Regions from separate parts of the Streptococcus sp. 1621 genome, predicted to be linked through region 1. Evidence: predicted binding sites of a transcription regulator. Region 1 holds the regulator's gene; each other region holds the start of a gene.
The links. Region 1 encodes Rex, which represses fermentation and respiration genes when NADH is low (regulators of the CRP and FNR family bind a similar motif). Its sites were predicted from a motif close to TTGTGAANTANTTCACAA; they were not measured.
Positions count from the first base shown of each region.

Region 2: a site for Rex is predicted at 1,381-1,398, ahead of HT697_RS04490 (zinc-dependent alcohol dehydrogenase family protein). Genes of this name have one in related genera too.
Region 3: a site for Rex is predicted at 912-929, ahead of adhP (alcohol dehydrogenase AdhP). Genes of this name have one in related genera too.
Region 4: a site for Rex is predicted at 822-839, ahead of adhE (bifunctional acetaldehyde-CoA/alcohol dehydrogenase). Genes of this name have one in related genera too.

Region 1 covers NZ_VMLJ01000023.1:39,151-41,356, reverse strand. The annotation lists gene radC (DNA repair protein RadC) at 1-367, shown strand, start outside; gene HT697_RS05410 (gamma-glutamyl-gamma-aminobutyrate hydrolase family protein) at 364-1,053, opposite strand; gene HT697_RS05405 (redox-sensing transcriptional repressor Rex) at 1,071-1,724, opposite strand; gene HT697_RS05400 (DUF4649 family protein) at 1,807-2,022, opposite strand; gene HT697_RS05395 (DUF1831 domain-containing protein) at 2,030-2,206, opposite strand, start outside.
Region 2 covers NZ_VMLJ01000017.1:33,826-36,031, reverse strand. The annotation lists gene HT697_RS04500 (acyltransferase family protein) at 1-10, shown strand, start outside; gene nagA (N-acetylglucosamine-6-phosphate deacetylase) at 162-1,313, shown strand; gene HT697_RS04490 (zinc-dependent alcohol dehydrogenase family protein) at 1,476-2,206, shown strand, end outside.
Region 3 covers NZ_VMLJ01000047.1:6,587-8,792, reverse strand. The annotation lists gene adhP (alcohol dehydrogenase AdhP) at 1-815, opposite strand, end outside; gene HT697_RS09545 (Cof-type HAD-IIB family hydrolase) at 1,040-1,852, opposite strand; gene HT697_RS09540 (NCS2 family permease) at 2,042-2,206, shown strand, end outside.
Region 4 covers NZ_VMLJ01000017.1:10,566-12,771, reverse strand. The annotation lists gene HT697_RS04360 (low molecular weight protein-tyrosine-phosphatase) at 1-175, shown strand, start outside; gene HT697_RS04355 (MORN repeat-containing protein) at 162-572, shown strand; gene adhE (bifunctional acetaldehyde-CoA/alcohol dehydrogenase) at 873-2,206, shown strand, end outside.

The DNA.
Region 1 (2,206 bases):
CAGTAGTCAAAAGTTGGCCAAGAAGATGCAACAGGAATTAGGGGACAAAAAACAAGAGCACCTGGTGGCGCTCTATCTCAATACTCAAAATCAAATCATCCATCAACAGACCATTTTTATCGGTTCTGCCACTCGTAGTATCGCTGAGCCGCGAGAGATCCTTCACTATGCAATCAAGCATATGGCGACTTCTCTCATCTTGGTTCACAATCATCCTTCAGGAGCGGTAGCGCCTAGCCGAAATGATGATCATGTCACTAAACTTGTCAAAGAAGCCTGCGAACTGATGGGGATTGTCCTCTTGGACCATTTGATTGTCTCACAATCTAGTTACTTTAGTTACCGTGAAAAGACGGATTTAATCTAAAGTTCATTAACGACATAATCAAAGAGATTTTTATCCTTGGGACGATTTTCAAATAGAAATTCTGGATGCCATTGGACACCGAGAAAGGCGACATCATCCGTACTCATAACAGCTTCTATAATACCATCTTTAGGATCATGAGCCGCAATCTTTAAATTTGGTGCTAAATCCTTGATGCTCTGGTGGTGGAAGGAGTTGATATGGGAGATTTCTCCATAGATTTCTCGAAGAACAGTATTTGGTTCTGTCACCAAGCGTTGAGTTGTGTATTCGGCAGAACAATCCTGCCAGTGGTCTTCTATATCTTGGTACAAAGTTCCACCCATGGCAACGTTAAAAAGCTGAGTCCCACGACAGACAGAGAAAATCGGCTTTTGCTGTTTGATAGCTTCCTTGATGAGGGCTAGTTCGAATATATCTCTTTGAAGGTGGTAGTCATCGCTATCAATAGTTTTTGGTTCACCATAGAATTTTGGATCAACATTTTGCCCACCTGTCAAGATGAGCTTGTCAATCATACTGATATAGTGGCAGGCCATTTCTTGATCACCAATCGGTAGGATGATGGGAATCCCTCCAGCGTCTTTAACGCCTTCAACAAAGCCTTTTGCTGCGTAGCTCATCATGATGTCATCATCTGGATGAGTTTTTTCGTTTCCTGTAATCCCTATAACTGGTTTTTTCATAAAATGATTTTCGCTTTCTAATCCTCTTTTCTCATGAAATAGAGGAGGGTTTGGAGTTCACTTGTCAAATCGACATACTGAACGACCACGTCCTTTGGTAAATGCAGATGGACTGGTGAAAAACTGAGAATTCCTTTCACGCCAGCATCCACCAAGAGATTGGCAACCTCTTGTGACTTGACGCTGGGAACGGTCAGGATAGCAGTTTTGACATCAGCATCCTTGATTTTATCCTTGATTTTATCCTTGATTTGAGAAATTCCGTAAATGGGAATCCCATCAGGAGTTTGGCTACCGACTTCAGGATGGTCATCCAGGTCAAAGGCCATGATAATCTTCATCTTGTTACGCTCGTGGAAGCGGTAGTGGAGAAGGGCATGGCCCATATTTCCAATACCAACCAGCATGACATTGGTAATAGAGTTATCATTGAGTAAATCGGCAAAAAACGTCATCAGTTTTTTAACATCATAGCCAAAACCACGACGACCTAGTTCACCAAAATAGGAAAAATCCCGACGTACGGTCGCTGAATCAATACCGATAGCCTCTGCAATTTGCTTAGAGTTGGCACGTTCAATCTTTTCTGCATGAAATCTCTTAAAAATTCGATAGTAGAGAGAGAGTCTTTTCGCTGTAGCTTTTGGAATAGCAGACTGTTTATCTTTCACAAAATCACAACCTTTCTATTCTTCTATTTTATAGAAACATTGTGAAAAAATCAACAAAAACAAGAAAAAACTAAGAAAAATCTTAGTTTTGATGTAAAAAATCTGCATGTGATAGAAAACGGTAGAGGTCTCCGACCAGTCCTTGGTAAACTTCCTGCTCTTGAAAGGTCAAAGAAGTTACATAAAGTGTATCTGGCAGAGTCACACATCCTGATAGAGCCAGCATGAGAGCCTCGTAATCCTCATACTTGAGAGTGCGCTCTACATGATAGCTGTCCTTATAGGTCAGTTCAAACATATGGGACCTATCTTTCCGATTTTGTGAAGACACCACGTTCTACCAAGCTATCCATGAGGAAATAGAATTTTTCCTGATGAATGTGGTGGTCTTCTGATTTGAAAATATCAACCAGACGAAGGCCAAACTTGTCAGTGATATTGATTTTAGCCCCTGTAAGTTCCTTGTTAATGATGATTTTGAG
Region 2 (2,206 bases), on a different contig from region 1:
ATCAAAATAACTTGTATTAAAAAGAGAAGAGTTGGAGAAATCCAGCTCTTTTAAAATATCTCTAGAAAATAGGTCTATACCATTTACAAATGAATCGGAAAGGTTTATAATGTAATTGACATAATAAATATCAAAAGTAATCTTTTAAGGAGGTCATTATTATGCCTAATTACGTTAAAGCGGATCAGTTTTTCTATCCATTTGGCATTCGTCGCGGTGGGTACTTAGAACTTGTTGATGGCAAGTTTGGAAAACATGTCGAGCAGATTCCTGAAGGCGCTGAGGTGATTGACTATACAGGTTATAGCATTGCACCAGGTCTTGTGGATACTCATATTCATGGATATGCAGGTGTAGATGTGATGGACAACAACATTGAAGGTACATTGCATACTATGAGTGAAGGACTTCTTAGTACCGGTGTTACCAGTTTCTTGCCAACAACTTTAACAGCCACTTATGAGCAATTGCTTGCAGTCACTGAAAATCTCGGAAACCATTATAAAGAAGCAACAGGTGCTAAGATTCGTGGGATTTATTATGAAGGTCCATATTTCACAGAAACTTTTAAGGGGGCACAAAATCCAACTTATATGAGAGACCCGGGTGTTGAGGAGTTTCATTCTTGGCAAGATGCTGCAAAAGGGATGCTAAATAAAATCGCTATTGCACCAGAACGTGATGGGGTGGAAGATTTTGTACGTACTATTACAGGTGAAGGTGTGACAGTTGCACTTGGACACTCAGATGCGACATTTGAACAAGCTAAGAAGGCAGTTGATGCTGGAGCTAGTGTATGGGTACATGCCTATAATGGGATGCGTGGTTTAACACACCGCGAACTAGGTATGGTAGGAGCTATGTATGAGCTCCCACATACTTACGCAGAATTGATTTGTGATGGTTATCACGTAGATCCAAAAGCTTGTGAGATTTTACTTAAGCAAAAGGGGACAGAAAACATCGCTCTTATTACGGACTGTATGACAGCTGGTGGGCTTGAAGACGGTGACTATATGTTGGGAGAATTCCCTGTTGTAGTAGCAAATGGAACTGCACGTCTCAAATCTACTGGTAATTTGGCAGGTTCTATTCTCAAACTCAAGGACGGTTTGAAAAATGTCGTCGAGTGGGGTATTGCAAATCCACACGAAGCGGTCATGATGGCTAGCCTTAACCCAGCTAAATCTGTTCACATTGATGATGTCTGTGGCCAAATCCGTGAAGGCTACGACGCAGACTTTATCGTATTAGATAAAGATTTGGAATTGGTAGCAACTTACCTAGATGGTGTGAAACGTTATCAAGCATAAGAGAGAAGGCAGAAGTTAGAGACTAGCTTCTGCTTTTTTATCTATATTGCTTTACTGGTAAATAAAAAAGTTAAAAAAATCACAAAAAAACTTGAAGGAACAAAAGAAAAGGCTTACAATTATATTATAAATAGTACAAATAAAAAAACGGAGGAGTGCTTTATGAAAGCCTATACTTATGTTAAACCAGGACTTGCTTCTTTTGTTGACGTTGACAAACCAGTTATTCGCAAGCCAACAGACGCTATTGTGCGTATAGTAAAAACCACTATTTGTGGAACAGACCTCCATATTATCAAAGGGGATGTTCCCGCTTGTCAAAGTGGTACCATTCTTGGTCACGAAGGGATTGGGATTGTGGAAGAAGTTGGGGAAGGAGTTTCTAACTTCAAAAAAGGCGATAAGGTCTTGATTTCTTGTGTCTGTGCCTGTGGTAAATGCTACTACTGTAAAAAAGGAATTTATGCCCACTGTGAAGACGAAGGGGGCTGGATTTTCGGTCACTTGATTGATGGTATGCAGGCTGAATATTTACGTGTCCCTCATGCAGATAATACTCTTTACCACACTCCAGAAGACTTGTCAGATGAAGCCTTGGTTATGCTATCAGACATTCTGCCTACTGGATATGAAATTGGTGTCTTAAAAGGGAAAGTGGAACCTGGTTGCAGCGTAGCCATTATTGGTTCAGGTCCAGTTGGTTTAGCAGCTCTTTTGACGGCTCAATTCTACTCACCAGCTAAATTGATTATGGTGGACTTAGACGATAACCGCTTGGAAACTGCCCTATCATTTGGTGCGACTCATAAGGTTAATTCTTCAGATCCTGAAAAAGCCATTAAAGAAATTTATGATTTGACAGATGGCCGTGGGGTAGATGTTGCTATCGAAGC
Region 3 (2,206 bases), on a different contig from region 1:
ATGCTAAGTTCCATCATTTCAGAAGGAAGACCAACAGCGACGACGCGACCACCAGCACGAACGGAGTCAACAGCCTGGTTGAAGGCAACTTTAGATACAGCAGTTACGACAGCTGAATGAGCTCCTCCATCAGTTTTTTCCTTGATGAGTCCTGGTACATCATCAACTTCGAGGCCGTTAATCACAATGTCAGCACCTACTTCTTTTGCAAGGGCAAGTTTGTCATTGTTGATATCAACTGCGATAACATGAGCATTGAATACTTTTTTAGCGTATTGAACAGCGAGGTTACCAAGTCCACCAGCACCGTAAAGAACTACCCATTGACCTGGTTCAACTTTTGCTTCTTTAATCGCTTTATAGGTTGTTACGCCAGCACATGTGATAGAAGAGGCTTGAGCTGGATCAAGTCCGTCAGGAACTTTGACAGCATAGTCAGCAGTTACGATACATTGTTCAGCCATACCACCATCTACTGAGTAGCCAGCATTTTTTACTGTACGGCAAAGAGTTTCACGGCCAGTTGTACAGTATTCGCAAGTGCCACATCCTTCAAAGAACCAAGCAACGCTGACGCGGTCACCGACTTTAAGGCTTTTCACATCTGGGGCAATTTCTTTAACGATACCAACACCTTCGTGACCTAGGACACGTCCTGGTACCTGACCGAAGTCACCATGGGCAACGTGGAGGTCGGTGTGGCAAACGCCACAGTATTCAATTTCTACAAGTGCTTCCCCAGTTTCAAGTGGACGGAGCACTTTTTCTTCAACAGCAACACCAGTGCTTTCTGGATTTACAACAATAGCTTTCATAGCTATCCTCCTTTATATTGACCGAGAACAGGGACAACGGGACTGGATTGATTTTGTGTCAACAGAGTCGAGTGTGACGAGCTCTCTTGTATTTATATGTGAAGTATATCACAAAAGAAAGCCTTTTCCAAGGTTTTGGAGGCAAAAAATAGAACAATCGATTAACTGGTTGATGAGACTGTGAAAAGAGCACAAAGACCAGCTTGCAAGCTGGTCAGAATGGGCTATAATAATAAATCTTGTAGGGTTTTGGCAACCCCGTCTTGGTCATTTGTCAAGGAAATTTGCTCATCGGCATAGGGGAGTAGCTCTGGATTGGCATTTTTCATGGCATAGCCCTTCCCAGCAAAAGCGAGCATTTCGGTATCATTGTGTTCATCTCCAAAGGCAATCAAATCTTTTTTGTCACGATTCATTACCTTGAGCAAGTAGTCCAAGGCAAAGGCCTTGTTGACACCTTTTGGGGTACATTCAAGGATATTGAGCGGACCTCCCCAAGTATTGATAGACAGTTGATGCTGGTAGAAGGCGTTCATTTCTTTTGCCAAGGCATATTTGTCATGGGCTCTGGTCTGCAAGAGAATACAGTTAGGGTTCTTGGTCACTAATTCAGGCTGGAATTGATCTTCAGGCTGGAAAGCTTCTACACCAAATAGTTTGGGATTGGCAATTTCTTCATTAGGATTTGTAATGTAGAATTTTTTACGGTATTCTCCAGCGATAAAATCGGCTTGAATGTCCTCTGAACGTCGAACCATGTCTAGCAGATATTTTTTGTCTACAGTTAAACACTTTTCAAAATCCCAAACTTGGTCTGGTAAATGAGTAAGGGAGCCGTTGAAATTAATCATAGGAGTGTTTAAGCCTAGTTCATGGTAAAAATCTTTTGACATGCGGTAAGGGCGACCCGTCGTAATAATAATCTGATGGCCTTTTTCAGCAACTTTTTTAATTGTTTCTTTGGTAAAGTCAGAAATTTGACTGTCTGAGTTGAGCAGGGTTCCATCCAGGTCAACTGCAATAATTTTTTTCGTCATAGGGACCTTTCTAGTGTCTTTTCAGATAAGATGTCTACTATTATAACAAAAAGCAGGCAGAAAAGCAGATTCGAAACCAAAAAAGAAATTTCATCAAATTCTTAAATAAATCAAACAAAGATATTGAAAAAGTGAATGATAAATGATATAATTCTATTATTGTTCGTAAAAATTAAAAGGAGATTGATAATGGACAAATTATTTAAACTAAAAGAGAACGGTACAGACGTTCGTACAGAGGTTCTCGCTGGTTTAACGACTTTCTTTGCAATGAGCTATATTCTCTTTGTAAACCCACAAATTCTTTCGCAAACAGGAATGCCTGCTCAGGGTGTTTTCCTAGCAACGATTATT
Region 4 (2,206 bases), on a different contig from region 1:
CTTACGTCAGATGTGTCCAGTAGGCTTGCAAGATAAGATTTACTCATTTGCATCTGAAAGCGTTCCAGATCCTTGGTATACAGGAGATTTTGAGGAAACCTATCAGCGTGTTCAGGAGGGTTGTCAAGCATGGTTAGAACGTTTAGAAAAGGAGAGTGAAGGTGGAAAATCTTAAGAATTTTTATGAAAAGTACCGTGTCTATCTGACTCGTCCACGTTTAGAGCTTTTAGCAGTAGTTGCCATTGTTTTTTGTGCTCTACTCGTCTTTTTTCTAAATATTCCCGGAAAAGGTGTTCTAAAGCTTGATAATGGAACGATTGTTTACGACGGCAGTCTTGTCCGTGGTAAAATGAATGGCCAAGGTACCATTACCTTCCAAAATGGAGACCAATATACAGGTGGCTTCAACAATGGAGCCTTCAACGGAAAAGGTACCTTTCAATCTAAAGAAGGCTGGACCTACGAGGGGGATTTTGTAAATGGTCAAGCTGAAGGAAAAGGGAAACTAACAACAGAACAAGAAGTCGTTTATGAAGGGACTTTTAAACAAGGCGTTTTTCAACAAAAATAAAGCCTCCTTATCAAAGGAGGTATTGTTAAAACCAAATAAGTAAGCGCTTACCTGTAAATCCCTTTCTTTCCAAGCTCCTCTTCCAAGCAAGTTTGTGAAATAAAAAAATATTTGAAATAAATTTCACAAACTTTAAAGAAAAAGCTTGCTAAGAAAAGAAACTAGCAAACATTTCACAAGGTGCTAAAAATTCTTTGTGAAATGTTTATGAAACTGTTTACAAAGTTGAAATAATGCGTTATAATAAACTTGTGAAAAAATTAACAAAGGATTTAATCCTTGAAAGCTATGGAGGAAAATATGGCTGATAAAAAAACTGTGACACCAGAGGAAAAGAAACTCGCTGCTGAAAAGCATGTCGATGGCTTGGTGCAAAAAGCTTTAGTTGCTCTTGAAGAAATGCGTAAGTTGGATCAAGAGCAGGTTGACTACATCGTTGCCAAAGCATCAGTAGCAGCTTTGGATGCCCACGGAGAATTGGCTTTACATGCCTTTGAAGAAACAGGACGTGGTGTATTTGAAGATAAAGCAACTAAGAACTTGTTTGCTTGTGAACACGTAGTAAACAACATGCGCCACACTAAGACAGTTGGCGTTATCGAAGAAGACGATGTAACAGGTTTGACTCTTATTGCTGAACCAGTTGGTGTTGTCTGTGGTATCACTCCTACAACAAACCCAACATCAACAGCAATCTTCAAATCATTGATTTCATTGAAGACACGTAACCCAATCGTCTTTGCCTTCCACCCATCAGCTCAAGAATCATCAGCTCACGCAGCTCGTATCGTCCGCGATGCAGCTATCGCAGCTGGTGCTCCTGAAAACTGTGTACAGTGGATCACTGAACCATCTATGGAAGCAACTAGTGCCCTTATGAATCACGAAGGTATTGCAACAATCCTTGCAACAGGTGGTAATGCTATGGTTAAAGCCGCATACTCATGCGGTAAACCAGCTCTTGGGGTAGGTGCCGGAAACGTTCCAGCTTATGTTGAAAAATCAGCTAACATCCGCCAAGCGGCACACGATATTGTTATGTCTAAATCATTTGATAACGGTATGGTCTGTGCATCTGAACAAGCGGTTATCATTGATAAAGAAATTTACGACGAATTTGTAGCAGAGTTCAAATCTTACCACACTTACTTTGTAAACAAAAAAGAAAAAGCACTTCTTGAAGAATTCTGCTTCGGCGTGAAAGCAAATAGTAAAAACTGTGCTGGTGCAAAATTGAACGCTGACATCGTTGGTAAACCAGCAACTTGGATTGCAGAACAAGCAGGATTTACAGTTCCAGAAGGAACAAACATTTTGGCTGCAGAATGTAAAGAAGTTGGTGAAAATGAGCCATTGACTCGTGAAAAATTGTCACCAGTTATCGCAGTTTTGAAATCTGAAAGCCGTGAAGATGGTATTGCCAAAGCTCGTCAAATGGTTGAATTTAACGGTCTTGGTCACTCAGCAGCCATCCATACGGCTGACGAAGAATTGACTAAAGAATTTGGTAAAGCTGTTAAAGCTATTCGTGTTATCTGTAACTCACCTTCTACTTTCGGTGGTATCGGGGACGTTTACAATGCCTTCTTACCATCATTGACACTCGGATGTGGTTCTTACGGACGCAACTCAGT